One region of the Paenibacillus sp. FSL R5-0766 genome, then DNA from elsewhere that is predicted to be linked to it. Evidence: riboswitches for the same ligand, from Rfam matches in the RefSeq annotation. Region 1 holds a riboswitch; the other holds the start of a gene.
The links. Region 1 has a riboswitch for FMN ahead of ribD (bifunctional diaminohydroxyphosphoribosylaminopyrimidine deaminase/5-amino-6-(5-phosphoribosylamino)uracil reductase RibD). Riboswitches for the same ligand answer to the same signal wherever they lie in the genome.
Positions count from the first base shown of each region.

Region 2: linked by a shared signal. The riboswitch ahead of MKY66_RS17325 (DMT family transporter) and the one ahead of ribD (bifunctional diaminohydroxyphosphoribosylaminopyrimidine deaminase/5-amino-6-(5-phosphoribosylamino)uracil reductase RibD) in region 1 are both predicted to bind FMN.

Region 1 covers NZ_CP150227.1:4,452,544-4,468,363, reverse strand. Annotated here, with positions in the region: gene MKY66_RS19295 (DUF4227 family protein) at 24-266, shown strand; gene MKY66_RS19290 (tyrosine recombinase) at 342-1,232, shown strand; gene MKY66_RS19285 (purine-nucleoside phosphorylase) at 1,362-2,186, shown strand; gene MKY66_RS19280 (D-alanyl-D-alanine carboxypeptidase family protein) at 2,437-3,612, shown strand; gene spoIIAA (anti-sigma F factor antagonist) at 3,758-4,111, shown strand; gene spoIIAB (anti-sigma F factor) at 4,108-4,563, shown strand; gene sigF (RNA polymerase sporulation sigma factor SigF) at 4,578-5,333, shown strand; gene MKY66_RS19260 (EamA family transporter) at 5,422-6,351, opposite strand; gene MKY66_RS19255 (AraC family transcriptional regulator) at 6,460-7,368, shown strand; gene MKY66_RS19250 (stage V sporulation protein AA) at 7,933-8,589, shown strand; gene MKY66_RS19245 (stage V sporulation protein AB) at 8,570-8,998, shown strand; gene MKY66_RS19240 (spore germination protein) at 9,023-10,690, shown strand; gene lysA (diaminopimelate decarboxylase) at 10,794-12,125, shown strand; gene MKY66_RS19230 (peptidylprolyl isomerase) at 12,333-12,764, shown strand; gene MKY66_RS19225 (hypothetical protein) at 12,876-14,183, shown strand; FMN riboswitch at 14,353-14,521, shown strand; gene ribD (bifunctional diaminohydroxyphosphoribosylaminopyrimidine deaminase/5-amino-6-(5-phosphoribosylamino)uracil reductase RibD) at 14,845-15,820, shown strand, end outside.
Region 2 covers NZ_CP150227.1:4,045,307-4,061,126, forward strand. Annotated here, with positions in the region: gene MKY66_RS17315 (CGNR zinc finger domain-containing protein) at 1-541, opposite strand, end outside; gene MKY66_RS17320 (DinB family protein) at 685-1,185, shown strand; FMN riboswitch at 1,269-1,422, shown strand; gene MKY66_RS17325 (DMT family transporter) at 1,567-2,547, shown strand; gene MKY66_RS17330 (amidase) at 2,863-4,359, shown strand; gene MKY66_RS17335 (DUF3231 family protein) at 4,576-5,088, shown strand; gene MKY66_RS17340 (manganese catalase family protein) at 5,264-6,103, shown strand; gene MKY66_RS17345 (spore coat protein) at 6,138-6,329, shown strand; gene MKY66_RS17350 (spore coat protein) at 6,343-6,654, shown strand; gene MKY66_RS17355 (GerAB/ArcD/ProY family transporter) at 6,731-7,837, opposite strand; gene MKY66_RS17360 (Ger(x)C family spore germination protein) at 7,859-9,067, opposite strand; gene MKY66_RS17365 (spore germination protein) at 9,080-10,600, opposite strand; gene MKY66_RS17370 (LysE family transporter) at 10,812-11,444, shown strand; gene MKY66_RS17375 (amino acid permease) at 11,437-12,885, opposite strand; gene MKY66_RS17380 (hypothetical protein) at 13,059-13,412, shown strand; gene MKY66_RS17385 (manganese catalase family protein) at 13,487-14,350, opposite strand; gene MKY66_RS17390 (YqcI/YcgG family protein) at 14,490-15,239, shown strand; gene MKY66_RS17395 (LysE family transporter) at 15,395-15,820, shown strand, end outside.

The DNA of each region.
Region 1 (15,820 bases):
TCGAATCAGGAGGGGACACGCCCATGATTATATCAGTGCGGAGAGGGCTCCGTTTTATTCGATTTATCATAGTTTTTGCCGCATTAGTTTATCTGTTCTATCATGTTCTGGATCTGTTTAATGGCTGGATCTCACCTGTGGATCAGTATCAGATGCCAACTGGCAATGCAATCAAAGTATTTCAGGAAACGGATTGGCCGGGTAATGGAGAAGGACGTCCTACGATGGCAGAGCGTCTCCGTTTGTTCTATTGGTACGGGGAGTAGCTTCGAACAGCCAGGGATGCAAATACGGGAGCAGTCTGCCAGAGCGGCAGATCTGTCAGTTGAGGAGCGTTGTACATGAAACAGACGATACACGCCTATGCCTTATACTTGGAAGATGATAAAGGGATGTCGAGCAGCACGCTTGAATCGTATCTCCGAGACGTGGACAAGTTCATTGAATTTGCTGATAAGGAATATGGCATACGCGAAGCCGATCAGGTCAGACGCACACATGTCGTCCTGTTTGCAGGTCAGCTCAAACAGGCAGGACGTGCCAATGCAACCATTGCCCGCAGCATCGTATCTCTGCGCTCCTACTTTCATTTTTTGATGCGGCGGGGTGATATCATACAGGACCCTACGTTTGATGTGGAAGCTCCCAAGGCGGACAAGACGCCACCACAGGTGTTAAGTATCCAAGAGATCGAACAACTGCTGACAGCGCCTGATATTCGTTCACCGCAGGGTGTGAGAGATCGAGCGATGCTTGAACTATTATATGCTACAGGTATTCGGGTATCGGAACTGATTGCCCTTGACATTCGGGATGTACAGGCAGGCATGCGCTTTATACGATGCGGTGGGGCGGGCAAGGAACGCATCCTTCCCATCGGTGCACCAGCAGCTCATTGGGCAAGTGTGTATGTGGAGGAATTCCGCAATAAGTTGCTCAAAACCGATTCGGACGAGCAGGCACTATTCGTGAATGTATCTGGTAGGCGTTTAACCCGGCAGGGCTTCTGGAAGCTGCTCAAAAAAGCGGCGGTGGACGCAGGAATCTCGGAAGAAATTACGCCGCATACGCTGCGTCATTCGTTTGCAGCACACCTGATTGCCAATGGGGCGGATACACGTGCGGTTCAAGACATGCTGGGTCACGTGGAGCAGCCCGGACAACAATATGGCAATCATGGTCGCAAAACCATGAAAGAAATCTATGAAACCCATCATCCAAGGGCAAGATAGATTTTGACGCATGGCATTCACAAATAAATGCGGAACATTGGGCCGATTTAGGATAAAATAAATTGAATACATCCAAACGCCGTTATACATAAGACGGATCGTTTCAACTCAAGGAGGAACATACATCGCATGACAGCATTAAACCAACAAATGATTTCGGAAGCAGCATCTTATATTCAAAGCAAAAGCTCCATCAAGCCGGAAGTCGGTTTGATTTTGGGTTCAGGTCTTGGCGTACTGGCAGAACTGATTGAAGATGGCGTAAGTATTGCTTATCAGGATATTCCCCATTTTCCAGTGTCCACAGTAGAAGGACATGAAGGTGAACTATTGGTCGGAACCATTAAAGGTCGTCCAGTTGTGATGATGAAAGGCCGCTTCCACATGTACGAAGGATATGGTCCGGAATTGACAGCTTTCCCGGTACGGGTTATGAAAGAACTGGGTGTAAGCAGCCTGCTTGTAACCAATGCTGCGGGCGGCGTGAATACGTCGTATGAAGCTGGAGACTTGATGCTGATCTCTGATCACTTGAATCTCACAGGCAAAAATCCACTGATCGGACCAAATGACGCTGCACTGGGCGTGCGTTTCCCTGATCTGTCCGAAGCATATAGCCGCCGTTTGCGTGCGCTGGCGAAGGATACGGCCGCATCACAAGGTTTTAACGTACGTGAAGGGGTATACGCAGGTATGCTCGGTCCGAACTATGAGACACCGGCAGAGATCAGAATGCTGCGTACACTGGGCGCAGACGCAGTGGGCATGTCCACTGTATCTGAAGTGATTGTGGCACGCCACGCGGGCCTGGAAGTACTCGGTATTTCCTGTATCAGCAACATGGCTGCCGGAATTCTGGACCAGCCGTTGTCACATGATGAGGTTATGGAGACGACGGAACGTGTGCGTGAGTCGTTCCTGGCGCTGGTAGTGGCAGTTATTCCACAAATGTAAGCAAGATTTGAGTAGAGAAGGTTACCTCTTTGGATGAGAAATCATCGGGGGGGTAACCTTTTTTTGTTGTGTTGAACGTACGCTTACTCATTCGTTGAGTGCAGTGCGTTTTTTTGGCTTTGACCACATTTTCAATAAAAGTTCGGGAAATCATGCTTTACATGGAATAATTTACTGGAAACGGGCCGACAATGATTAGCAGTACATGCATGGAACATGCAGTAAGCAAGTCATTTGAGGAGGTAACCTTGTGAAGAAAAGAATAATGGCATCGTTCATGACCCTTTGTATCCTGCTGTCCCTTTTGGCATCAACGGCATTAGCTGAAGAAACACCGAAGGCAGCGGGAGGAACTGATCTGGCCCCGTCGGCGCGCTCTGCGATCTTAATGGATGCAGACACGGGAACGGTCATTTATGAGAAAAACAGTCATGATCAGCTGCCTCCAGCGAGCATTACAAAGATTATGACCATGCTGCTTACAATCGAAGCGATCGACTCGGGTAAGCTGAAGCTGACCGACAAAGTAAGAACGAGCGAATACGCAGCTTCCATGGGCGGTTCGCAGATCTTTCTGGAGCCTGGGGAAGAAATGACGGTCGACGATATGTTAAAAGGGATCGCGATGGCTTCGGGCAATGATGCCTCGGTAGCGATGGCTGAGAAGATCGCTGGCTCGGAAGAAGCCTTTGTGCAGCTGATGAATGAGCGTGCGAAGGAGCTTGGCATGAAGGATACTCATTTTGCCAACTGTAACGGTCTGCCGGTCGATAATCATTATTCTTCCGCCCATGACATTGCCGTCATGAGCCGTGAGCTGTTGAAGCATTCCGGGATTACGAAGTACACCGGTGCATATCAGGATTACCTTCGCAAAGATACGGAAAAGCCATTCTGGCTGGTGAACACAAACAAGCTGGTTCGTTTTTATCAAGGGGCAGACGGTTTGAAAACAGGTTACACATCCGAAGCGAAATTCTGCTTGTCCGCAACAGCGTCCAAAGATGGACTGCGTGTCGTTTCCGTGGTACTTGGTGAACCAAATACCAAAACACGGAACAGCGAAGTATCTTCGATGTTTGACTATGCCTTTACTCAATATACGATGAAGGCTCTCTACAAGGCAGGGGATCTGCTGGGTAGTCTGAAGATCGAAAAAGGTGAAGTTGCCGAATTACCTCTGAATGCCACGCAAAATTATAGTGTGCTGATGCGCAAAGGAGCCAAATCCAATGACATCCGGCATGAATTGCTGGTTGCTAAAGAATTGAAAGCTCCGATCAAGGCTGGGCAAAGTATAGGTAAACTGGTGGTTTACCAGGGTAACGACGTCATAAAGGAGTTCGACATTCAGGCTCCGCAGGATGTGAATAAGGCGGGCTGGTGGAAGCTGTTCAAGCGGACGACGTCCAACCTGTTTGACTAAAACGGCGATTTCTGCGAGTTGCACGCATCCTTCGAACATATTTTGTAGTTAAATAGGGGTTTTCTTCTAGTTTTGTCGGGGGGCAGGAAAAGCCTTCGGAAGCGTAGAAATCCTTGTTCTAAGACAGGGAGGAGAGTGAGCAAACGTGAACTTGCATGTGGAAATGGAACACCATCGCGGGATTCTGATTGTACGATTATCCGGGGAGCTGGATCACCATACAGCTGACATGGTACGGATGCAAATGGATGAAGCCATCCAGCGGAGACAAAGCGAGCATCTGGTACTCAGCCTGAAAGATCTGCAATTTATGGACAGTTCAGGTCTGGGTGTCATTTTGGGAAGATACAAGCTCATTAAGAATAAAGGTGGCAAGATGGTGGTCTGTGACGTCAATTCGCCAGTGTACCGTTTGTTGGAAATGTCGGGTCTGTTCAAGATTATGCCGATATACGAAAATGAGGGAACTGCTCTCTCAGGTCTGGAGGTCGTCTCATGAATGAAGGAACAGGGACAAATTTCATGAATCTGCAATTCGCGGCCAAGTCAGAGAATGAGTCGTTTGCACGGGTTACCGTTGCTGCGTTTATCTCCCAGCTTGATCCAACGATGGACGAGCTCAGTGACCTGAAGACGGTCATTTCGGAAGCCGTGACCAACAGCATCATCCACGGATACAACAATAACTCCGAGGGTGTTGTGTCCATCCAGGCCGAGATTCGGGAAGACATGATTACAATCATCGTGGAAGACCGCGGTGAAGGAATCGAAGATCTTGAACTGGCCAAGCAGCCGCTATATACGTCCAAACCCGAACTTGAGCGGTCGGGCATGGGCTTCACCATTATGGAAAACTTTATGGATGAATTCGAAGTCAGCAGTGAGCCCGGCAGAGGCACCTCCATCAAGATGAAAAAAAGGATTGAATCCAAGAAAGCATTGTATAATTAGGGGTTGGTGTTCTTATGGATGCTGAAGTGAAACCATCTTCACAGACCTATTTGGACGATGCCGAGGTCAAACGGCTGATTGCGCTCAGTCAGTCGGGTGACCATGTTTCACGGGATACGCTGGTGAACTGCAACATCAGACTCGTCTGGTCCGTCGTACAGCGTTTTATGAACAGGGGATATGATCCGGAAGATCTGTTCCAGATTGGTTGTATCGGTCTGCTCAAGTCAGTAGACAAATTCGATCTCAGTTATGACGTGAAGTTCTCAACCTACGCGGTACCGATGATCATCGGAGAAATCCAGCGATTCCTGCGGGATGACGGTACCCTGAAGGTCAGTCGTTCACTGAAAGAGATGGCGAATAAAGTCCGCAAAAAAAGGGACGAACTGTCCAAACATCTGGATCGTTTACCAACGATTAAGGAAGTTGCCGCAGAGCTGGGGGTAACCCCGGAGGAAGTTGTATTTGCCCAGGAAGCAAACAAACCACCGACCTCCATCCATGAGACGGTATTTGAGAATGACGGTGATCCCATTACGTTAATGGATCAGATTGCCGACGAGTCTCAGGAACGTTGGTTTGACAAGCTGGCTCTGAACGAAGCCATCGGTGGTCTCAGCGAGCGGGAGCGGTTAATCGTGTATCTTCGGTATTACCGGGATCAGACGCAGTCCGAGGTTGCCAGCAGGCTGGGAATATCTCAGGTTCAGGTATCACGTCTGGAGAAAAAAATACTGCAATCCATCCGCGACCAGATCGCGCAGTGATCTTGTGGAGTGCAAACAACAGTATTGGCGTTTATACACCAATATACGACAACTAACAACCTTCTATCGCGCATTATGGCGAGGGAGGTTATTTGTTGTTAATACGGCGAGATCTCGAACGATTGGACTGCATGACCAGCATCATGCCAAGAATACATGCCATACCAATCCATTGATAGAAGCCAAAGGGTTCATGGAGCCATATGACGGTTGTTCCAACAGCAGCAAGGGGCTCCGCGCTCCCGAGCAGGCTAGTTTCCTTGGGTGTAAGACTTTTGAGACTCGCAATATAAAACCAAAAAGCAATCATGGTTCCAAAAAGGATCGTAAATATCAAATATCCGTAGGTTTCGAGCGTGATGTTAGCAAAATTCATTTTCCAGGGCGGGTGAATAAAACTCATTCCCAGACCACCGATGATCATTGCCCAGCCGACCACAACAAGTGAATCGAACTTTTTAATCAGTTGCACGGCATACAGCGTATAAAATGCAGCTGAAACCCCGGATAACAGCCCCCATATCACTGCGAGCGAGGAGACAGATAACCGCGTAAGTGAGCCATTCGTCAGCAGGAGAAAACACCCACCGAGAGCCAGAACGGCGCATGCAAGGTCATTGCGTGTGAGGACAGACTGCTTCCGGAGTGCGATGTAAATCATGATCATGACAGGGGACAGGTACTGCAGGAGTGTAGCCACCGCTGAATTGCCGTGTTTAATGGATGCCATGTACGTATACTGGACGGCAAGCATGCCCACCAATCCGAAAATGATCAACTGTCCAGCCGTTTTTTTATTTCTCCACACATCAAAAATCTGAAATCGCCCATTAGTAAACGATTGAATAACCAGTAATAGTAACCCAGCAATCAACAATCTTACAGTGACATACCAATTGACCTCAATTCCATCCAGTTGAAACAGTTTTTGAGATACCGTACCCCCAATGCCCCAGCAGATGGCTCCCGTCAGAACGAGTACGATGCCTGAAATTTTGGATTTTACAGAAGTTGTCATTCTTGTTCGCCTCACCTTAAATATAAGAATAGTGTTATATTAAGGAGAAATGCGGTACATTTATATCAATATTACACTTAAAAATATAACTATATTGAGATGAGGGCCATGCAGAAGATCGAATTTATCATTGATCAACATTTGAAAGAAATGACGCAACACCGTACCGATACCTTATCTATAGCCTGTTATGAGACAACCATTGTTCAAAATGTTCACGGACATATTCCTCTCCACTGGCATGATGAATTGCAGTTTGTTGCCGTTCTTCAGGGTACGGCGTTGTTCCATATCAACGATCAAAAGATGATTTTGTCCAAAGGTGACGGGGTTTTTATCAACAGTGGAATAATGCATATGGCCGAAGATCACGGGGTGAGCGAGAACTGCATTTATTTATGTCTGAATTTGTCCCCACATGTTATCATGCCTTCGGATTTGTATATAAAGTACGTACATCCATATGTAACAGCAACTAATTTGCCTTTTTTGTATATCGAAAGAGCTAACGCTTGGGGAGAACAGATCTTGGATGCTGTTGCACGGATTAGAAAGGAGCTAGTGCACCAAGTTCCTTTTTACGAAGTGAATATTGCTTCGGCGGTGCTTAATATGTGGAAACTGCTGATTATGAACGGATATTCTCTTGAACATGATCCATCAGAGATGAGCAGAAACAACCGAATGAAAGACATGTTGCAATGGATTAATCTCAATTATGCCGATCCAATTAAGCTTGAAGATATTGCAAAGGCTGGACAGTTAAGTCGGTCGGAGACGTGCCGTTATTTCAAGCAAATCCTGAAAACCACACCCATGCAATACGTGATCGAGTACCGCATCCAAAGAAGCATTGAACTATTGCAATCCTCCAAGCGTAGCATCACCGAGATTGCCTATGAGGTTGGTTTTAACAGCACGAGTTATTACATTAACCAATTCCGGAAAACAATGAATTCAACCCCTTTACGATTTAGAAGGGAATTGAACAAAAGAAAAAAAGAACATAATTCTTGAGTTCTTGTACATGATCCGTGAACCTAACTACCAATACCGAAGAGTCGCCCATACGGCGACTTTTTTGATATGTAAAATAATGCTTCACACTTAGTTACGCCTCAAATCGGTCAAAAGGAGAGCGAATAAAATAACCCCAAAAAGCCCATCTTTCAATTCCCTTCCTGCCTACTCCTCAGCATATTTATTTCAAACGTTTGGAAGCGGGAGGACGAAGGGTAGCGGAGGGATGGAATCGGTCAAAAGGAGCGAAGCGTGAGGGCTCACCTAAGGATACATAAGCAACGCAGGCGGCAGATTAGACCTGAAGAAGCGAAGCGTTCGCCTTTGTCTCCAAATTTCTAACACTTAGAAATCAATCAAAAGAATTTGGAGACAACAGCGATCAGAAGGTTGGTCTGCCGTCGGAGTGTCTGCGTGTATCCTCCCCCGAGTATCAGCGACCAATGACCGATCCATCCCGCAGCGCCAACTCACCCTTCCACCTTTTTTCCAACCCGTTTGTAATAAATTTGCACATTCTTCAAATACTAACCTAAATTACGCAGTAAAGGAGTGCTATGGATGTCCCAGACACCCACTCCAATGGTCTATATTCGTCTGCGCAGCCGTATTCGCATCCAGAGGGGCAGAGCAGTCAAGCTTGGAGACATTGCACATGTACTGACCTCTTCTGAAGACCAGGAGGGCAGGCTACTGGAGCTTGAACTGCTGCGCCCTGGACCGGAGGATGGCAATCTGATCCTCATTGATATATTGCAGATTATTCCCCGAATTCGGCACATCTTGCCGGAGGTAACTGTGGAACTGATGGGATCAGGTCATACGTTGGTTGAAGTCATTGCGGGAAATGGTCAACCTTCCAAGTCCCTGTTCATTCTGGTTTGGCTGCTGCTGTTCTTTGGATCAGCCTTAACCATCATGAATTTTCATGCCGATGTGAACATGCAGGAAGTACAGATTCGAATTGTGGAGATGCTTACTGGGCATCGGGACGAACATCCCTATCTGTTCCAAGTGGCATATTCCATTGGCATTGGATTCGGAATGGCCGTATTTTTTAATCATTTGTTCAAGAAAAAGTGGAATGAGGAACCTACCCCGCTAGAAGTGGAGATGTTCCTATACCAGCAAAATGTAGATAAATATGTGGTGATTGAAGAGAGCGAACGGATGCACGAGCAGGAACGCAGGGAGATGAATGCGGATGAGCGTTCTTAATGGAGCAATCAGCATTGTATTGGGTATTGCAGGGGGAATTGCCGTAGGGAGCGGCGTAATTGCGCTCATTCTGGTGCTCGATATGATCCCAAGGTTGGCTCAACTTACGCAATCGTATGACAAGACTCACTGGTACGAAGGGGCGCTAATAGGTGGTTCACTGCTTGGGACGGTAGCAGACTTCTGGCACTGGAAAATGCATGGGGTGCTGCTGCTCAGCCCGATTGTTGGTATGTTCTGTGGCGTGTTCATCGGACTGCTGGCCGCGGCGCTCACTGAGGTACTCAATGTACTGCCCGTACTAGCCAAACGATTGGGCATGAAACCTTATTTGTTTGGATTACTGCTCGCCATGATTTTGGGCAAAATGACAGGTTCCCTGTTTGATTTTTTTATATATCAGCGGTAACTCGTGGCCATAGGAGGATGGAAGATGGATGAACGAACGGAGCACACAGGCCAGGAAAATAGTGAAGGTATAACAGAAGAGATGTTACACAAGTCTGCTTATGAGATTCAGAAGGAAGAAGAGGAGAAAGCGTACAATAAGAAAAAACAAAATGAGATGTCCGACAGCATTGAGGAATCCGTACAATATTGGCAGGAAAATGATGATATCTCCCCACGCATGAGTGAGAACAAATATACGCTGCAACAGGTACTGGGGCTTGGAGAATCGTTCGATGTTAATATGAGGGAAATGGTCCTGGGTGGCAAGCATGTTGGATTGCTGATGATTACCGGTTTTGCCAAGGATGAGATTTTGCTTGAAGTATTGAAAAGACTGACCTACCTCACACCGGATGACGTCTCAGGACATGCTCTCAAATCCTATTTTGAATGTTACATTCCCCATATTCAGGTGGAAAAAGTCGAGAAGATGAGTGCGGTCATTAACAAGGTTCTTACCGGGATGAGTGCAATGTTCGTTGAAGGGGACCGCTCGGTTTTAATTATGGATACCCGGAGTTATCCGGTACGTTCACCCGAAGAACCTTCATTGGAAAGGGTAGTCCGAGGTTCCAGAGACGGCTTTACCGAAACACTCCTGACCAACGTAACCTTGGTGCGGCGCAGAATACGCGACCCAGGACTGAAATTTGAGATTATGCAGGTGGGGCGGAGAACACAAACCGATGTCTGCGTGGTGTACATTGACGATATTGTGGATAAAGTGCAGGTGGATTCAGTTCGTGAAAAAATTCAGCGAGTGGATATCGATGGTATTCCCGCAGCCGACAAGCAGCTGGAGGAAGCGATTATCAACAAGGGATGGAATCCGTTCCCACTCGTTCGATATTCCGAGCGACCAGATGTTACAGCTTCCCATTTACTGGAAGGACGAGTTGTCATTTTCGTAGACACTTCCCCCAGTGTGATGATTCTGCCTACGACCTTCTTCGACCTGTGTGAGCATGCGGAGGAAAACAGACAGACGGCATTGATGGGAACGTATTTACGATGGGTGCGTTTTGCAGGGATTCTCATCTCGCTGTTTTTGCTACCGTTATGGCTTCTCATGGTAATTGATCCTTCGATTAAACCGATGGGACTTGACTTCATTGGTCCACAGGAAAATGTAAAGCTGCCGATTATTCTGCAATTTCTCCTGATTGAACTTGGCGTCGATTTATTACGGATGGCGGCGGTTCATACGCCTACACCTCTGGCATCGGCGATGGGCTTAATCGCGGCCATTTTAGTCGGGGATATCGCCGTGAAAACAGGATATTTTGTCAATGAGGTTGTACTGTATATGGCTATCGCAGCCATCGGAATGTTTGCCACACCGAGTTACGAGCTTGGACTTGCCAACAGGCTAGTCAGGTTGGTTCTGTTAATTGCTGTTGCGATATTCAAGGTTCCGGGATTGGTCGTGGGCAGTACATTGCTCATACTGGCACTTACCGTTCACCGGTCGTACAATTCTTCGTATCTCTGGCCTTTTATACCGTTTAATGCAAAGGCCCTGGGTAATTTTTTATTCCGGCTTCCGTTGCTGGAAAATAAAAAACGTCCATCATTCAATAAAACCCGTGACAACACCAAAATGTCCGATGATCCGGACGGGGAACTGCGAAAAAGTAAAAAACACAAATGATCTTCCGAAAAATCCATTCATCTCGCTGCCTAATTTGATATACTGGTGTAAAATCATTGGAATATCAATTGTTCCAGTATATAAAAAGTGAGGAATGCAGATTATGTATTTACATGGTACAAGTAAAATAAATGTGCAAGGACATCTGGAGATTGGCGGAGTTGATGCAACAGATCTGAAAGAACAATTTGGAACTCCCCTGTACGTTGTGGACGAGCAATTGGTTCGCGAGCGTTGCAGAGAATATATGGAAGCATTCCGTGCTTCCGGATTGGGCTTCCAGGTTGCTTACGCAAGTAAAGCATTCTGTGTAATGGCGATGTGTGCCCTTGCAGCAGAAGAAGGACTTTCCCTGGATGTCGTATCTGACGGTGAACTGTTTACTGCACTGCAAGCAGGATTCCCGGCTGAGCGCATTCACTTCCACGGTAACAACAAAACGCTGGAAGAGATCGAAATGGCTCTTGATGCGGAGATTGGATGTTTTGTTGTTGATAACTTCAATGAATTGCATCTGTTGCAGGCTGTAGCAGCGGACAAAAATCGTAAAGTAAACATTTTGCTTCGTGTGACGCCTGGTGTTGAGGCACATACGCATGAATATATTTCCACAGGTCAAACGGATTCGAAATTTGGATTCGATATCGGCAATGGTACAGCATTTGAAGCGATTGACTTGGCTTCCAAGCAGACTAACCTGGTATTGCTCGGTGTGCATTCCCACATCGGTTCCCAGATCTTCGAAGTTGAAGGCTTCCAGATGGCTGTTCAACGTGTTGCTGAATTTGCAGCAAGTGTATATGAGCGTCTTAATGTTGCTTTCAAAGTGGTTAACCTGGGTGGTGGATTCGGAATCCGTTATATCGATGGAGATACGCCGCTTGAAGTTGCGCAATATGTGAAGGCTATTACAGACGCTGTTAAAAATCATTTTGCTCAAATCGGCTATGCCGTACCTGAGATCTGGGTTGAGCCAGGCCGCAGCATCGTGGGTGAAGCGGGAACAACGCTGTATACCGTTGGAACAAGCAAAGACATTCCAGGCGTGCGTAAATACGTTGCCGTGGATGGTGGTATGACCGATAACCCACGTCCTGCTTTGTATGAATCCAAGTACGAAGCCGTGCTTGCAAATCGTGCAAATGAGGCTGCTCAGGAAACGGTATCTGTTGCAGGTAAATGCTGCGAGAGTGGCGATATGCTGATCTGGGATCTGGACCTGCCAAAAGTGGAAAGCGGCGATCTGCTCGCTGTAGCTTGCACAGGCGCGTATAACTACTCCATGGCGAGCAACTACAACCGGATTCGTCGTCCAGCCGTTGTATTTGTCAAAGACGGTCAAGGAGATGTCGTGGTACGCCGTGAGACGTATCAAGATATCATCCAGAATGACCTGGTACCTGCACGTATTGGCAAACAGCCAGTAACTCGCTAATTCGTTTAAAAGTTGAAGCAGATGAAAAGGGACCTTCCTTTTTCGTCTGCTTTTTGCGTATTTGAGCTAAATCATGAAAAAAGTTGCCGTTTTTTTTGCGATCCAGACATTTTCGGTGTACACTAAGAAAAGTGCTGTAATGCTTGGCCCAGGGTCATGCGTTCTGGCACCATTAACGATGGTCAATACGAAAGGAGTCATTTACATATGGCGAAACAAGCGAAAATTAAATTGGCAAACGGCGGAGAAGTTCTGATCGATCTGTTCGATCAAGAAGCTCCAAACACAGTAGCAAACTTTGAGAAACTGGCTAATTCCGGTTTCTACAATGGTCTTACATTCCACCGCGTTATCCCGGGCTTTGTAGCTCAAGGCGGATGCCCTAACGGTTCCGGTGCAGGTGGCCCAGGTTACACAATCAATTGTGAAATTAACCCGAACAAACATGAGCGCGGAACACTTGCTATGGCACATGCTGGCCGTAACACAGGTGGAAGCCAGTTCTACATCTGCTACCAACCTCAACCACATTTGGATGGACAACATACTGTATTTGGTAAAGTAACTAAAGGTATGGAGTTCGTGGACGCTTTAGAAGGTAAAGACAAAATGGAAACTGTTGAAGTTGTAGAAGCTTAATACCTTCACCTTAACTGGATCCAAACATGAAGTGCTTCTTTTATAGAAGCACTTTTTTTATTTTTACATACTTCAAATCGATAATTAGAAAGGATGAATAAAACCTTGGATATGGTTACTCAGCTAAGCTTGTTAAAACAAATTTATAGTGAGCGCACGTTGTGGGATGAAGAACTGCAGGCATCCCGGCATGTCGTTCCGGATAGTCTATCCGTAAAGGATCGAGAAGCGCTTGAGGCAGCCGGGCATTCACCGAATCGATTTGTACGTCCGCAACACGATGAAACGATTACTGAGCTGAAAAAAGTTGCGAATCAATGGACGATCAATGATGCAGCGCAGGCCTTTGTATCCTCTTTGTGGTCAGCACCCATGATCTGGCGCTCGTTGCTTACAGGCAAGCTTATTGCGAGCAGTATGCCAAGTCATGAACATACGCCATATCCATCTTCGAACACTTGTAAGATCTGCGGATTAAGTGTAGATCAAGCAACCGACACAACGCTGCAATGGTATTGGCGGATGACCAATGGAACCCCGTTGGACGGTGATCCTTTTGGAAGCGTGTTGGCACTTCGAGAACTGGCTGCCGCGCAGGAGATTCCAATACCCAATGATTACGACCGCTGGACATTCCGTGCGGTGTTAACGGTGCTGCGCGAATTACCTCCCAAAACACGTTACAGCAAGGCAGCAGTAGCGCTCAAGAAGGAACGTCTTTTACCTACACAGAAGGAATATGCCTACCGTGATTTGCTTGAGACGTTAGCTCTGATTGGCATACTGGATACGCCGGAGCATCCTGGAATGATTACGGAATTCACCTCTTACATGCAACGTGACGCACGCCCCAATGTGCGGGTTGAAGTGCAGGCCCCTCTGGCGTGGTGGGATTCATCTGTCGGAATTAATGAGAACAACCTGAACAAGATATTTCATGAGTTTGATCTGAATAATATATCTCTTGCGAATAAGCCTGGTGAGAGTCCAGCTGTAAAGGACACAATCTTAGGGGCATTGGAGAAGAAGAGAAGTGTTCGTGGAAAAGTGCCAAAGGCATCTCCTGATGCAGGTACCGGGGAGGTACAGTCTGGCGATGTGTATGCTGTTAGGGTCCGGGAAGGTGTTTGGGTGACAGTATATTGTCATGAAGTCAGAGACAAGCGTGTCATCGTTGAATATCTGGATGGTGTCTTTCCAGAGATGCCGGGAAAAGCAGATTTGCATGGGACGTTTCGACCAAGAGCGAATGGACGTTGGAAATGCTCGGCTATTGCGATTGATTCCACAAGTTGGGTCAGAAGGGTCGCACGAGAGTTCCCGCTTCCGACTTCGCCCCTGCAAGAACCTGACCGCACTCCATTCCATAATGCCAAAGAATTAAAGCATATGGCGAGCTGGTGTTTTCCTGATATGTAGAATGATACGATGGATGTGAAAATGTGCCTCCAAGCAAAAACCGTACCTCCTTAAGAGGAAGCGGTTTTTTGTTGTTTCTTAGCTTATTAAAAGTTAGTATGTGACAAAAAGGAACAAAAAACAATTGATTTTTTGGCATTAAAGTGCTAACATCCAATTAATAACGAAAGCAATCCTTCAGGGCAGGGTGCAATTCCCTACCGGCGGTGATGCAGGAAGTGTAAGGACCTATGTGTCCAGCACTTGATGCAAAGTCCGTGACCTGTCTGCCATTGGCAGATGGCTGATCTGGTGTAATTCCAGAACCGACAGTATAGTCTGGATGGGAGAAGGAGAGGTGCAGACCTAACAGGTTTGCATTCAGCAGGAGTATTGCTGCACGGTCACGATGTGTGATGTCTTGCACTGTGCAGGGAAGATCCGGTTACGCCGGACAGTTCCATACATATGCCGCACTATAAAAGCTCTTTACCTGTAATTGATGTTCATTAAGGTATGTGTCTATTTTCACTTGCCCGAAATGAAGTTTTGGGCAAAGTGTTGGCGTGCTGTATACATTTCACTCCTGCTGTTGACATTTGTCTCTCATCATCCCCATCGAACTGATTGTTCGACGGGGATTTTTTAATAAACAAGACTTTAAACCGCGGGGTGAACGGATTTGGAAATGATCAATGATGAATTTTATATGGCACTGGCATTGGATATGGCGGAACGAGCACAGGGACAGACGGGGATCAATCCGGTCGTTGGATGTGTAGTTGTGAAAGAAGGTCGTATTGTAGGCCTGGGGAGCCATCTGAAACGTGGAACCGGTCATGCAGAGGTGCATGCACTTAACATGGCAGGCAGTGATGCAGAAGGAAGTACGGTATACGTTACACTTGAGCCTTGTAGTCATTATGGCAAGACGCCACCTTGTAGTGAACGCCTGATTCATGAAAAGGTGAAACGTGTTGTGGTATGTTGTGAAGATCCAAATCCGCAAGTATCTGGCAGGGGCATAAGCATGCTTCGTCAACAAGGCATTGAAGTTGAAGTTGGCGTACTGCGTGAGCGTGGAAGACGCATGAATGAAAAATTCATTAAATTTATTACAACGGGTCTACCTTTTGTGACGTTGAAGACAGCTACAACTTTGGATGGGAAAATTGCTACTCGCAGCGGAGACAGCAAGTGGATCTCCAACGAGCCTGCTCGTGAGATTGTGCATGCCCTTCGTCATCGTCACCAGGGAATTATGGTTGGCGTCGACACAGTGATTGCCGATAATCCGGAACTTACAACCCGTTTGCAAGTCGAAGGCATTAGTCCAGTGCGCATTGTGGTGGATTCCAAGTTACGTCTTCCCGTAGGTGCCAAAATGGTTAAGGATGGTCTTGCTCCAACATGGGTGCTGACAACAGACGAAGCCAGTCCTGAAGCTGCTGAACGTTTGGAAGCCTACGGCGTCGAAATTATTCGCTGTGGTCCTGGACCACGTGTGGATCTGTTAAACGGACTTAGCAAGTTGGGTGAGCGTGACATTGGTTCAATTTTGCTTGAAGGTGGAGGCACCTTGAATGGAGCCATGCTGGAGGCAAGGTTGGTCGATCGACTGCTCATGTTTATCGCTCCGAAGATTGTAGGCGGTTATG
Region 2 (15,820 bases), 410 kb from region 1:
ATTTGCGTTTCGCCCGAAATCTTCTGACCTTCATCAGATTTCCACACATCTTATCATCACAGTACTTCTGTGTTCTGCTTCGGGTATCATCATAGAACATCCAGCGACAATCTGAATTATCACAGATCCGAATCCTATGCCCTTCTCCCTCCACCAAAGTCGTGGCAAAGTCAGCAGCTACCTCAGCCATAACCTGATGCCAATGTGCTTCTACAGCTACCAGTTGGAGTTTCAGTTCCTGATCAATTGTAGTCAATATTCTTCTCACATGCCCTGCTTCCATAACGCCATTCAACCATTGTTTTTCTATATCCGTTAATGATCCTCCTGAAGACAAGCGGGCTCCAAGAGCCATCAATTCGTTCCTGAAGTTTCTCATGGACAACTCATCTTCTGGAGATGCAGGGACAGAAGCGTGAAGTTGCCATCGAGCCAGAAAGTCTTGCTGCCAGCTCGCCTTCCCAAGCCTGTCCTCCGATCGATCTCCCCCACGCCAGTCGTGATAATCGCTGTTTACAAAATCGGTCCATAACCTGTCCATATATACCTCCGTTTATTGTAACCATCTAATTAAACAAAGAAGGTTACAACTCATCTTTGATGTGTTATATTAAGTGTAACCTCATTAATCAGTTTTAGCTAGTTACATCACCTATCACAATTATACGCAAGGAGGAAAAGGCAATGACGAAAACAACAGCACTAGATGTGTTACTTATTCAAAAGGATGATACTTGGGATCAATGTAATTGGATTGTACCTTTGTCGAAATCCTTGGAGGGTCTTACAGCAGAACAAGCAGCCTGGATTCCACCCTCAGGGGGATTAAGCATCTGGCAGTTGGTTAACCATATGTATTATTACAACCATCGCTTATTATGTCGCATGCAAGGTAAGGAGCCCACCCTTCCTGCTGTAGACTCCAATGAATACACATTTGGGAATTCTGGAGATGCAACGGACGCAGCTGGATGGAATACACTGCTACAGGGTACAACTCGATTAGCCCAACAGTTGCGAGATCAATTGGCTGCACTACAAGAATCAGATCTTGAAGCCGGATATATGGACTCTGAAGATAAATGGGCACACGAACTCGCTCGCTGGGTACTCCATGATGCGTATCACGCAGGTCAGATCGTGCTCCTTCGCAGACAGCAAGGAAGCTGGAAAATCGTTTTCTAAAAAAATGCTTGAACTGCTAGCGCTTACAGGAATAAGATGAACTTATTAATGTTACAGCTTGTTCAACATACTATATAATTGAATAGGATCTTCGGGGTAGGGTGCAATTCCCAACCGGCGGTGATGTTCTTCGGAACCAGCCCGCGACTCGCTATTTGTTCTTAACGAAGGACATTTAGCGACTGACTTGGTGTGAATCCAAGGCCGACGGTACAGTCCGGATGAGAGAAGATCAACACATTGACATGCCGTTCACGGGAAGGCCTCTTTCCTGACGCATGTCCTTGGATGAGCCCCCGTTTATTTGGTATATACCAAAACGGGGGCTTTTGTCGATTTTGCCAACTGAAGATTCCGTGTTCTGACGAAGGAGTCCTGAATATGGAAAAGACATCAGCAGCATCACCTGTTTACCGCAAGGAACGAAGTAATACCGGATTCTGGCTTGTAGTTCTTGGCGCCGCTTTATGGGGTGTCGACCCACTCTTCCGCATTATTTTGCTAAATACGATGACATCCACGCAGATTGTACTGGTGGAACACATCATCGTCAGTCTTATTGCCATTCCTGTGCTGTGGAAATTTCGGGCTGATCTGAAAAACCTGCGTGCTCGCCACTGGATTGCCGTGATTTTTATCTCATGGGGAGGATCAGCACTCGCAACGGTATTGTTCACCATGGCACTAACACATAACGATCCGAATACGGTACTTTTATTGCAAAAAATGCAACCACTCTTCGCTATCGTGCTGGCTAAACTGTTACTGAAAGAAACGTTGCCTCGTCGCTTCGGTGGATTGTTCTTCATAGCATTAGCAGGAACGTACCTGCTTACATTTGGCTTCACATTGCCATTAGGTAACTGGGACAACTGGATTCATGCTGGAAGCTTGTTATCCCTTGGGGCTGCTGCCTTATGGGGAGGTTCAACCGTTATGGGTCGATTGATGCTGGGTCAGGCGCGTTATGAAACGGTCACCTCCCTTCGCTTTGTCGTTGCTCTCCCGCTCCTGATCTTTATGACGTGGAACGAAGGTGCGGCATGGACGTTTCCGTCCGGAACGGGTGAACAGACTGCTGTCATCCTCAACATTCTCGGTCAGGCATTGTTACCAGGTTTGCTCAGTCTTCTGTTGTATTACAAAGGTCTGTCGTCAACCAAAGCATCTGTTGCAACACTCGCAGAACTTAGCTTCCCGATGGCGGGTGTGTTGGTGAACTGGATTGCTTTCCGTACACTGATTACATGGGAGCAACTACTTGGTTTTATTCTGATCTGGGTGGCCCTCTTCGCCATTTCCAGACAGCAGGAAAGATCATCAACTGCGGCCGATGCTGCACCGAAGCTGCGTACAGAGTAAAGTGGATATATCCGAGGTTCACATATAAATAAATAGTCAAATATAAAATAAAACCATTGCACATCAAATTAGATGAGCAGTGGTTTTTTCATTTCCATTACTCGATCATTTTCTCACTTAGCAATATGAGCTATTGACCCTGTGCTTTATTTCTATATCGCAAATGCAAATCCCCCCTCTTTTCCCTCCAACCTCATAACGAATATCCATATCATCGCACTACGTCTCTTCTATGTTTTGTCTTTTGTCTAATCCGGTGGTACGATGACATATGGAATAAACAGATGAAATATATTCAGAGAGGAACGATCATTAATGTCTTCATTCTCATATACCTCCTACGACGCCGTAGGTTTGGCTGAACTGATCCGAGCCCGGGAAGTATCCCCGGTTGAAATGCTGGAAGCGGCGTTTGCACGCCTTGAAGAAGTGAATCCGCAACTTAATGCGGTTATTCGTACATATGAATCTCGTGCACGGGAGGAAGCCGGTTTGGTTCGACCTGGAGAACAACCTTATGCCGGTGTTCCCCTGCTCCTGAAAGATATCTCGCAATCCTTGGAAGGTGAATTTCTGACTTCAGGCTCCCGTTTGTTCAGCGAGCATCGTGCATTACGCAATTCCAATTTTGTCACTCGACTCCGTGATGCAGGCTTTATCTTCATAGGACATACCAATACACCTGAATTTGGTTTGAAAAATATTACCGAGCCCCGTCTTCATGGTCCAACTCGCAATCCATGGAATATCAATCACTCCCCGGGTGGCTCAAGTGGTGGTGCCGCTGCTGCTGTAGCTTCGGGTATTGTTCCTCTTGCTGGAGCCAGTGACGGAGGAGGTTCGATTCGTATCCCGGCTTCCTTTAGCGGATTGTTTGGATTAAAGCCAACCCGCGGGCGCACACCTGTAGGACCGGGAGTTGGTCGTCAATGGCAAGGTGCATCAATTGATTTTGCCCTCTCTCGCTCGGTTCGGGACAGTGCTGCATTGCTTGATACGTTACAAGTCATTCAGCCCGAAGCTGCGTTCCATGCACCACTCTTTCCAGGCAGTTACTTGGCAGATATGAGCTATCCACATCAACGCAAACTGAAAATTGCATACACAACGGATTCGCCCGTGGGTACACCTGTCAGCGCAGAAGCTAAAGAGTCTGTATACAAGCTCGTTCGCTGGTTGGAAGATCAAGGTCATCATGTTGAAGAAAAACTGAGTCCAGTCAATGGAGTCAGGCTGATGGAGAACTATTACATGATGAACAGTGGTGAGATGGCCGCGATGATCTCTTCCATGGAACGATCCATGGGCCGGGCTCTGACCTCCGATGATATGGAGATTGAATCCTGGGTTCTGGCTGAAGCTGGCAAAAAGGTGTCCGCTGCGGAATTTGTACATAGCTTAGCAGAATGGGATGTAGCTGCAGCTCAGATGTCTACCTTGTTTGAGCGTTATGACTTCTACGTCACACCTGTTAATGCTTTTCCTGCGCCTAAGATTGGTGAACTAACACCTCATGACGAACAGATTCGTAATCTGATGCAAATCAGTGAATTGGACAAGACCCAGCAGCAGCAACTCATCTATGAAATGTTTGAGCCGAGTCTCACCTATACTCCGTTCACCCAGCTTGCGAATCTGACAGGCCAACCTGCGATTAGTGTGCCTCTTCATATGACACCAGAAGGTTTGCCAATGGGTGTTCAGGTGATGGCAACCAAAGGACGTGAAGATTGGTTATTACATCTGGCTGGACAGCTTGAACAATCAAATCTATGGATCGGCATGAATGGGAACCCGCTTTTTCCATCATGAAAAAATAAAAATCTTAGATGCCAGTACACCTTTTGTGCTGGCTTTTTTCTATGCCAACACAAAATAAATGTCATGTGCACTTATTTAGTTTACATAATTATTATGATGTATACTAATTGTATACATTCTTCAACTTTTCTAGAACGTCGCATAAATGTACTGGCCGAGGGAAAATATAATTTTGTGCAAAAAAAAGTTTGTGGGAGGGAAAGAACAATGGGTATTTTAAGTGGTAACCCCAAAAATGAACCAATGCACTATGGAGAAATCTTCAGTGTATGGCAATGTTCCACGGTAGCTAAGGGGGCTGTATCCTGTTATCAGGCTTACCTTAACCATGCTGGAGACAAAGACTTGAAGAAGATCCTGGACGATCTGCTCGACCAAGCCAAACTCGAAATCAAAGAATGTGATGCCTTATTAACCGAGAATGGGATTGCCCCTGCTCCAATGCTCCCCGAAAGACCAACTGTAAAATTGGAAGACATTCCTGCTGGTGCAAGGTTCACAGATCCCGAAATTGCTGCAAAAGTAACAGCCGATACAGCTATGGGTCTGGTTGCTGCCAGCCAAACGATCGGGCAATCGATCAGAGAAGATATTGGCGCGTTATTTGCTAAATATCATGCGACCAAAACAGCTCTAGGCGTTCGAATTCTACAAATGAACAAAGAAAAAGGCTGGCTCATCCCTCCACCGCTTCAAGTCAAAAGACCGGATTCAGAATAGAGTTCATCGGGCGACGTCTAACAATAATTTGTAGTGAAATAATGAGACAAAGCAGGAGAAGCTTCCATTCTCCTGCTTTGTCTTTTTGTTATTTAGCTGTTTAATTTCCAATCGACAGGTTAATAAAATTTTGAAATCATCAGAATTTTAAGACATCTTTATTGGAGGGAATCATATGTTTCGACATCAGAAAGAGTTGCAATTTGAAGTCAAAGTAGATCGTCCCGATCCCATGCTTGCACGTCAGGTTCAAGAAGTGTTGGGAGGACAATTTGGTGAAATGACCGTCATGATGCAGTATCTTTTTCAGGGATTCAATTGTCGAGGTGAAGAGAAATATAAAGATATGCTTATGGATATTGGCACCGAAGAAATTGGACATGTCGAGATGCTCTGCTCATTGATCAGTCAGTTACTGGATGGCGCTACTCCTGAGGAACAACAACAAGCCGCTGAGGATCCTGTGACAGCTGCAATTATGGGCGGTATCAACCCACAACATCTGCTCGTCAGCGGTCTTGGTGGTTTGCCAACCAACTCTAACGGTGTTCCATGGAATGGTTCGTATATCGTGGCAAGCGGGAACTTGCTTGCAGACATGCGTTCCAATTTGCATGCCGAGAGTCAGGGTCGCCTTCAGGTGGCAAGACTGTACCATATGACAACTGATGAAGGCGTACGGGCTACTTTCCGTAAAATGTTGGCACGTGACCGTTATCACCAGTATCAATGGATGGCAGCTATTCAGGAACTGGAGGAAAAGAACGGAGTCGTTGTTCCAGCGTCTTTCCCACCGGAAGCCGAGCAAGAATCTCAGCCGCTGGCCTATGAATTCTGGAATCTCTCCGAGGGAACTGAATCCGCCGAAGGCTTATGGGCTACAGGAAGTGCACCTGATGGAACCGGAGACTATGTATATATCTCCAATCCTGTTCCAAAGGGACAGATACATGAGCCCGTCATCCCTGCAACAGAACTTCACCATGACTTGGATATGAGATCAACAGATAAATAAAAAGTTAAATACTATTTTTTGGAGGTGCTTAATGATGGCAACTAAGGAACTTGCATTACATGAGAAACTCGAAGTACATGAACTGCTAACTCTCAAAACTTCGTGTGCCACCAAAGCCGTAACGATGCTGGAACTCGTAAAAGACGACACACTAAAATCCTTAATCGAAGATGATTTGGACAACTCTTCCAAAGCTATTGAACAATTAAAATCCCTATTAAAATAAGGAGGTTGCTCTTATGACTACAACCAAGACGAAAGAAATGCTCGTTAAAGCCGTTGCTCCCATGGATGATATGGCCATTGCTACCGATATGCTCCTCTCTGCTAAGTCGGCGGTACGTACCTATGCGATAGCCCTTACCGAAACTGCAACCCCTCGCGTTCGGAAAGTCCTTAAGGCTCAATTGGATACTGCAATCGAAACCCACCAAAAGATCGCAGACTATATGATCAAGAATGAGATGTATCATCCCTATAGTATAGAAGAGCAAGTTGAACACGATATGGAAAAATCAGACATGGCGTTAAAATTGTTGGATGACAACTAATGGTTAACGCCTAAAGCGACTCAGTTACGACTGGGTCGCTTTTTGATTCCAGAGCATATGACTTTCATATTTCCAGCTAGTTTTTTTCGCTTTTCTGTATACCTTTCTTTCTCAGGAGAATGACAACCAATAGTAGTACGGGTAAAAAGATCTGAAATACAGGAGAAGTATAATTCAATGTGTATCCTCGCCCGATCTCAATGTGTTCTGTAAATGTCGGTGATAAAAAAGACAACCCATATAGAACAAGCCCTACTGGAAACACCCATTTCCTATAGTTCATCCCAGTTACTCTTTCGAGTCCAATTACGGCTCCATGGAAAAATGCAGCCATTTTAATACCCAATCCGAGGAACAGAAGTAAAGTGAACAAGGCATCCATCCGTTCAAACACTTCAGTCAAATCGATTAACTGTACTGTCTCCAAAAGCGGGAGTGTGCTATAGGCAGCAATCTGAGGACCCAAGACAAAAATGATAAGTTGATTGATAAATGTTAAAGCGAGAGCCGTTAGACTATAGGCGATGATCACCGCTCTATTAAGATTCCTTCCTTTCCGGGCATATGGATAAAATACCAGAAATAAGACAACCTGCCCGAATGGAAAAGATATGATCTCTGGAAAAGCAGCTTGAAAAATCGGCTTCCACCCATTCTCCATCACAGGCAGGGCCAGATCGGAGTGAAAAAGACCTGTTGTTGGAATTAAGAAACTGATTAACGCATAACCCAGCGCCATGAGCGGAAACAGAATCATACACATGAGAAACAGTACACGATATCCATATCGTACGGTGTTGGATACAACGATAATGGTGATCATGCTGATAATCCACATGGATGTTCTGTTCAGTAAGGTCAATTCAGTGACTTCACTGATGTCACGTAAATTTCGTGAAGCCTCATAGGCGAAATAAGCTACAAATGAAAGGCTTACGATTGTCCCTAGTACTTTTCCCATGTAGCGGCGACACAATAGAAACAAATCCAGTTCAGGTTCCTGATGATGAATAGCCAGATGAAGGAGTAGTAACACCAAGCCACCAGCAGCCCCAACAAGCATGGCTAACCATGCATCCTGTTTGGCGTCTCCGCCTATAAGAAACAAGGTTGTACTTCCAACTTCAAACAAGGAAAGACAAACAGCCAATTCGGATACGCGAAGCTCCCTAGCCAATTTCATAAATTGAACCTCTCCTTGGTGTTAGTCTTTCTCTTCGCCAAGCAACTTGCTGAAAGAATCTTGAAGCAGACCTACTCGTTTCAAAGTAACGTTTACGTTTATGTTAATATCCATCTGTGCCAATTCGCTAGACCAATTGTCTTTTAGAACTTTCCATTCTTTGGGATGTCTTTGATGTATTTTGTTTGCGATTCCCATCATATCGACATGAAGCCTTTGGTTCCCTCTCCATCCGTCCAATATCTGTGCTTGAATGACTTGTTCAGCCTGTCGCTGCAATTCATGAATCGTATGTGTTCTGGCTATATCCTCTCCGGATGTGCTTTCATCCAGCTCAGCGTCGACCTTTGCATCTACCTGAACAGCATAGTGAAGCCCCTTTTTCACAGGAACAACCTTAACTTTTGCTTTGCGCACAAGAAAAGAGTTCACCTCCCCCTTTGCAGCTGTGTAGGTCAAGTTGGTCCAGTTCACCCTGTCTGTTAGCCAGGCGATACCCATACTTTCTTTTTGGTTCAGAACTCCGATCTTTTTGTCTTTGAGAAATACACTTAATCCTTGAAGTCTTAAATTCCCGGGTATGGATGTCTCCTTAAAGATATCAATTGAACTCTGTTTGTTATCGCCCGGTGTATCTGTTGTAACACCAGGAATTCCTGCCGATCCACTATCTGAAGTGATCTTCAGACCAACCTCATGTATGTTCATCACGGGATAGTACGACCCTTTTTCATTATTCCGTTCCAAAATCTCGGATAAAGCACGGCCAGGCTGTTTCTCTGGCGGAATCAATTTTTCGAGGTACTCTCTTGCTTGACCATCTGCAATAATAAGCTTGGCAGATTCCCGAGAACCAATATTTCGATAATAGTGATCCATGATCTCTGCAATCCCGTATCTTGCCGCTTCTTCACCAATCAGAACGATATTGGTATGTGCAAAATATAATCTTTTGGGATTTTCCACACTGCTTTGGGCAACAGCTTCCCGAATCGTTCTGCCTTCTGATGAAAATGTGTTCACGGGGGATTGAGATCCACCAGACGACGACCCGATTGAACTGCTCGCTGGCGGTACAATAATCTGATAGGTTATGATCCACTTTCCGTTTTTCCGATCAAATCCTGTAGCTGTTGTGATGCCCAAATCATTTAATTCTGTGCGATTTCCACAACCAGCAGTGACCAGTCCGACCATGAGTAAGATTAATATGGACTGCAAACGAATCATATAAATCGCTCCTTATTCGTTCTCAGCGTCATTAATACGATCTACAATATTATCCGATCCCGCCGGGTATTGATGTGGGGCTTGTCTCGTCTTATTCGTATTTGACTTCTCATCGGGTCTCGTCTTCATAGCCCACCAGGGTACTCTCAACCATAGATCCTTCATATTTGACTTAAAAAAAGGACTGTATGGCATCAGGTAGTCAACGCCGAAGGACTTCAGCGATACCAAGTGTGCAAGCAAGGGCACTGCTCCGGCCAATATGCCGTATAACCCCAGCGTACCTGCCAGTACCATAAAGGGAAATCGCAATAGCCTTACTGCTGTAGCCATACTGAAATAGGGTATAACAAAATTTGCGATTGCTGTGAAGGAAACCACTATGACCATTGCACCTGAGACCAATCCCGCCTCTACCGCAGCTTGCCCGATGACCAATGCACCAACAATGGAGATTGCAGGTCCAATGGCTCGCGGCATTCTCACTCCGGCTTCACGAATGACCTCAAACGTAATTTCCATAAGCAGGGCTTCAAGTAATGCCGGAAAAGGGACTCCTTCGCGTTGAGCGGCCAGGGTGACCAATAACGTTGTAGGTATCATCTCCTGCTGAAATGTGGTTAGTGCAATGAATGTCGAAGGCAGCAACAAGGATATGAGGAAACAGATTAACCGTATAATCCGCAGAAAGGTAGAGATATCATAACGCTGATAATAATCCTCAGGCGTTTGAAAGAAGTTAAAAAAAGTAACAGGTGCAATCAAGGCAAATGGCGTACCATCTACCATAATGGCTACTTGACCATCCAATAGACTGCCGGCAACCGTATCTGGGCGCTCCGTATTGATCATGGTCGGAAAAGGCGTAAGCGGTGCATCCTGAATAAATTCTTCTATGTAACCACTCTCGAGTATACTATCTGTGTTGATGGCATTTAAACGCCTGGTAACCTCTTCAATGACTTGTGGCTTTGCAATACCCTGGATGTAAACCAGGGCAACCACTGTCTGGGTGTATTCTCCAATGGTATGCATCTTGAATTTCAAATCAGGAGTCCGAATTTTTCGTCGAACAAGGGCAATGTTGGTCGTAATCTCCTCTGTGAATCCTTCCTTTGGCCCTCTGACCACCGTTTGAGAGGTAGGCTCCTCCACAGATCTTCTCGCCCCTCCGGCGATCGGCACTGCCTGAACATTTTTTATACCATCAACAAGGATAACGACGTGGCCTGTTAATAAAGCTTCATAGATAAGATGCGGTGAATCTATATTTCGGATATTACCGGAGGGTAAGACTCTTTTCACTAACACATCTCTCGGTTGATCTCCCGGCAGAGGATTCGTATTCATCCATTGAATGATATTGTCCATAAGTTCAACCAGTAGCGTAGAATCTGTCAACCCTTCCATATAACATACAGCCAAAGCAGTACCCTTCTCCTCTAACATAGGGAACTCCCGAACTACAAAATCAGGACTATACTCAAATGCCTTGATAATATGGTTAAGTTTATCTTCAAGCGATATATTCAGACTTTGCGAATGTTGTTTTCGTTTATGTAGTGTTTCTCCTTGCTTTTGTGAAGTAAATATCTCCTTTATCCAACGCATCAGCACATGAATCACCCCCTATTTCCGACTAATATGGATTAATCATGCAAAAAGTATACATCGCCCTCGATAATCTAGTCCTACAAAAACACTTTGAAGAATATGCTGTACTGTATGGAAAGGAGGACATCTTATTTATATCATGTTAGGTTATGTGATCCTGGGATTATCACTTTCAGCCCCTATTGGACCCATCAATGCTGCGCAATTGGACAAGGGTATTCGAGGCGGGTTCATGCCTGCCTGGTGTGTTGGACTAGGAGCCATCGCAGCTGATATCATCTACATGCTGCTTGTGTATTTTGGCATCGTACATCTGCTTGAACTTCCGTTTGTAAGGGTATTCCTCTGGATGTTTGGTTGTTTTGTATTGATCTATACGGGTGTGGAAAGTATTAAAAATGCAGGAATCCTTGCCCCTTCTCAAATGAGAGGAGATGATTCGGAGCTTGCCAAGTCATTTACTCAAGGATTCCTGATGTCTCTGTTTAACCCTCTTTCCATCATGTTCTGGCTAGGCATTTATGGCTCTGTTCTAGCCAAGGCTGTAAATGACTCCCCTATGGATCAATTGTTGATATATAGTGGAGCTATCATCTTTGGCGTACTTCTGTGGGATCTATTCATGGCGACTACCGTAAGTTTTTTTCGCAAATACCTCACTTCTACTGTGCTTAAAGGAATTGCTCTCATTTCCGGACTTTCTTTAGTCGGTTTTGGCTGTTACTTCGGATATAAAGCCATTCAATTTCTCTTCTTTATTTGAGTTTGTTTTTTTTGCGTAACCGAATACCCGTGATGTGATAACTGCTTATACCCGTAGAATGCTGCTCATATTCTTCACTTTTGTCTTTCTCGGCGTTTGATGATGTTTGGGACGCAGGTTTCTTCTTGCGAATCCGTTGTACAATAACGTCACTAATGGCAATGAGAGAGACAAGCAATAAGCTAATATAGAACCCCGGTCTGCTGAGTGCATGAAAAAGTGTTCCAGTGACTGCAGCAGTGATCAACAATAAGCCAATCCAGCGTTTGATCACATCGAACTTGCCTGATTTCAACAATTTACCGGAGGATAACAAAATAAACGACCAGTTGTACAGAAGCATCAGTCCAGCTGCAGTTGTGATGTATTCATATACTTTACCTGGGAGTAAGAGAGACATGATGATCGTACCAACTAACCCACAACCAATGAGGGACAAGGCAAATAACGGATACTTCGTTTTCCACTTTCGAGAAAATAACTGCGGGGCGTCTCCCTCCTGAGCGAGGGTAATAATCATAGACGTCACCGCATAGAGCGAAGCTGTCATCGTTGAAAATCCGGCTACAATGAGCACCCCGTTGAACAAATGTGGGACAAAAGCAAGGTGATCACTACTGAGTGCCAGTACAAATGGACTCTCCTTGGGATTGAATGCATTCAAAGGAACCATAATTAACGCGAGTCCAATGGATACAACATATACGGTGGATAGCGCAATAAGCATGACTTTTCCTGCCTTTGGGGCATCCTCCGGTTTTTGCAGCCGATATGACATAATGCCAAGAACTTCAATACCTCCATAAGCATAGAACGCAAAAAGAAACGCAGACCACAATCCGATGCCACCCTTTGGAAAAATCGCTGCCATATCCAGCGGTACTTTGTGTTCATACTTTGTTCCCCCAATCCACCCTGCGAGAAGGGCGATGGCAAGCACCAAGAACATGATGATCGCTGCAATTTTAATGATAGCCAGTACATTTTCAACCCGGTCAAATCCCTTGTTACCGAAGAATACAATACAAAGACCTACAATTCCGAATCCTGCAGCAAAGATCCAGAGCGGAACAGAAGGGAACCAGAACCTGGAGAAAATGGACAATGCGGTTAGCTGACTCCCCATAATGAGCAACTCCGAAAACCAATAGAACCATCCGCTCGCAAAGCCTGCCCAACTTCCAAAGGCTTTCTTGGCATATGAACGAAAAGATCCTTGTTCCGGATGGTCCGCTGTCATTCTCGCGAGCGCATCAAAAACTACATATGTACCCAAGGCCGCCAAGATATAGGCCAGCAGCACAGCTGGACCACCAATCGAGATCGCAAGGCTGGAACCCAGAAAATACCCTGTACCAATTGTTCCTGCCACACCTAGCAGACTTAATTGCCACCATTTCAGTTTCTTCTCTTCTGTAGCGTTAGTTGATGCTTTACTCATGTTGTCATTCCTTTTCTGTATCATTTTAGGTCACTAAAGGTAGCCTTCCCAATCCACAGCGAATCATGTTCATAAATTAATCCTTATTTCAGACAAACTGGATATATTGAATAATTCTTGAGACCTCATTAAATAATACACGAGTACATCAAAACACATAGGAGGTTTTACACATGAATCAGTTCTCTCAATCGCAGCAAATTACGCAGTTGGCTCAACAACTTACACAACAAACACAGCAGGCTTCGATGCAATATCAACAACTACTTAGACAAGAACAAAGCAACGCTCAACAACTTGAGCAATTGGCACAACGCGAGCAACAAGCTACACATATGATCCAGACCGCACTGCAAGGACATCAAACCGCCATCCAGCAATTACAACAAATCTCCAATCTTGCACAACAACTTGCACACTCATCTTCACAGCACGTATCTTATCTTGAGCAGCCATACAACACTCCCAATATCTCAACTAATGGTCAATCCTTTGGTTCGTATTCGAACCAAAACCGCCCGCAATAACATTTCTCATGTAAACATAAAGGAACCCAGCATTGGGTTCCTTTTTTGTTCTTCTCCGCTTTTCAATCCATTTCCTATGGCATAAACGGTGGTATATCCGCTGAACTTCCTTTTCTTAGAACCTCAGGTGGGGTATCAAAAATATACGGCGGCGCTGGCGGAAGTTTAGGCGCAGGTGCCAAAGGCTGAGGATGCTGAACATATTGGAAAGTACCTTGCCCATCCATACTTGGACCGTGAGCCCACCGTCCGGTTGCGCTCTCATCACCACGAGAGAAGTTAAAGAGAACATATGCAACCTCTCTCTTCTCAAGTTCTTTCGGGAACGTGCTGGGTACAACAATTCCTTCTTTTTCTTCAAGTTCTCTTATCGCTGCAATCCACTGATTCTGATGCATGGTATCCCGAGCAAGCAACCACGATAACATGTCTTTTACACCGCGGTCATTGGTCATTTCATATAACCTGGCAACCTGAAGTCTGCCTTGAGATTCTGCTGCTAGATTATGTCTGAAATCAGCTAATAAATTACCACTTGCTATTGTGTACTTTGCATTCCATGGATATCCATTACTATCGGTTGGGGCTGCTCCAAGTCCGCTTACAATGGCATGTTGTGGATTACTCCCACCGAGTATCGCATTAATAACCGGGTCTTTGGCAGCTTCTTCCAGTGTGGTTAATGGAGCATTGTCCAGCAAGCGAGCGATCATCGTAGCCAGCATCTCAACATGAGCGAGTTCTTCGGTTCCCGTATCCATAAGAAGGTCCTTATATTTCCCATCTCCACGGACATTCCAGCCCTGAAATAAATACTGCATGGCTACGGTAATTTCGCCAAATTGTCCTCCCAGTACTTCTTGTAGTTTTCTTGCAAACACGGGATCGGGTCGATCCGGCTTGGCATGATACTGCAACTCCTTGATATTAAAAAACAACATATCACCTCATCCGTTTTAGATAAGTGATATGTATGTGTATTACATCGATCACTTGCATGTCTCATTAATAAAAATAAGTTGGACTGTCACCATTTTTCCCTTGGGTTATATCCTATAGGTAAAAGGAGGACTATTCATGTCGTTGTTGTTTTCATCTTCTGAGATTGAGAATGAGGAGATCCCTCTCGAAACCTGGAAAAGAGATGCTTACCGTTTATTCTCTTCGAAAATGAGTGACCGGGAGGCTCGATTTCCCTGTATTCCGGCTACACAGGCTTTTGCCCTGGGTCACCTCCGATACGGCTTTGTTTCTAATTTCGGAGACGAGTCTGCAGAACGTAATGTATCAGACATACTCAAGGAATATGGAGAATGCTCTCGTTCATTCGGAGAATATTCTTCATTGATTTTATTTTTTGATAAGGAAAAACAAGTCCGGGATGTATTGGCCTACGAAAAAGCCTTTTGGGATTTATTAAGCCAGATTAGACACTTGGATAACAAGCCTTGGCCAAAAGATATTCCAGAAGACCCGGAGCATCCCATGTGGGAGTTTTGTTACAATGACGAACGGTATTTTGTCTATTGCGGGACGCCAGCCCATGTATCACGACAAAGTCGCCACTTTCCTTATTTCATGTTAGCTCTAACACCGCGCTGGGTACTCGATATATGGAACGCACAACCTCAGAAAGCTGCAGCGATTGCTCCAAGAATCCGCGCACGCTTGGCTGCCTACGATACCATACCGGCACATCCTGAATTAAAGCAATACGGATCACAAGGCAACCTGGAGTATAAACAATATTTTTTGCGAGATGACGATACCGCTCCTTCCAAATGCCCGTTTCTTCGATCTCTTCAGCAAGGCAACGTAAAGGAATAGCTTAAATCGATTCTAAAAATACTCTCCTCCGAATAAACTCTATACCACCCATTTATAGGAGGAGAGCCCTGTGCTACATACTCGCTACAACTACATAAGCAACTGGACAAGCCCTATCGAAATAAGAATTCATTACAGATGGAAAGGAAATGACAATGGAAATCTATATTAAATTCGTCCTGATTGGTCTCGCTATTGCCATGCCAGTGGGAGCAATTACTGTAGAGATGACCAAGCAGGGATTGAGAAATGGGTTTATCCATGGCTGGGCCGTCGGTCTTGGAGGCATGACAATTGATGCTGGTTTGATACTGGCCATGTACTTCGGGTTTGCTTCCGTCTTATCTCTTCCTTATGTACAAATTCCACTATGGCTTGCGGGAGCTGGATTTCTGGCCTTTCTGGGATACGATTCAATCCGGAACTCAGATCTGGATATGGCAACATCAGATAATACGAAAGGAAAAATCAAAAAATCGTTTTGGAGGACATACCGCAATGGCTTATTGGTAGCGGTTTCCCCTGGTAATCTTATGTTTTGGATATCTGTTTTTGGTGTTGTATTGTCCGATTCATACCAA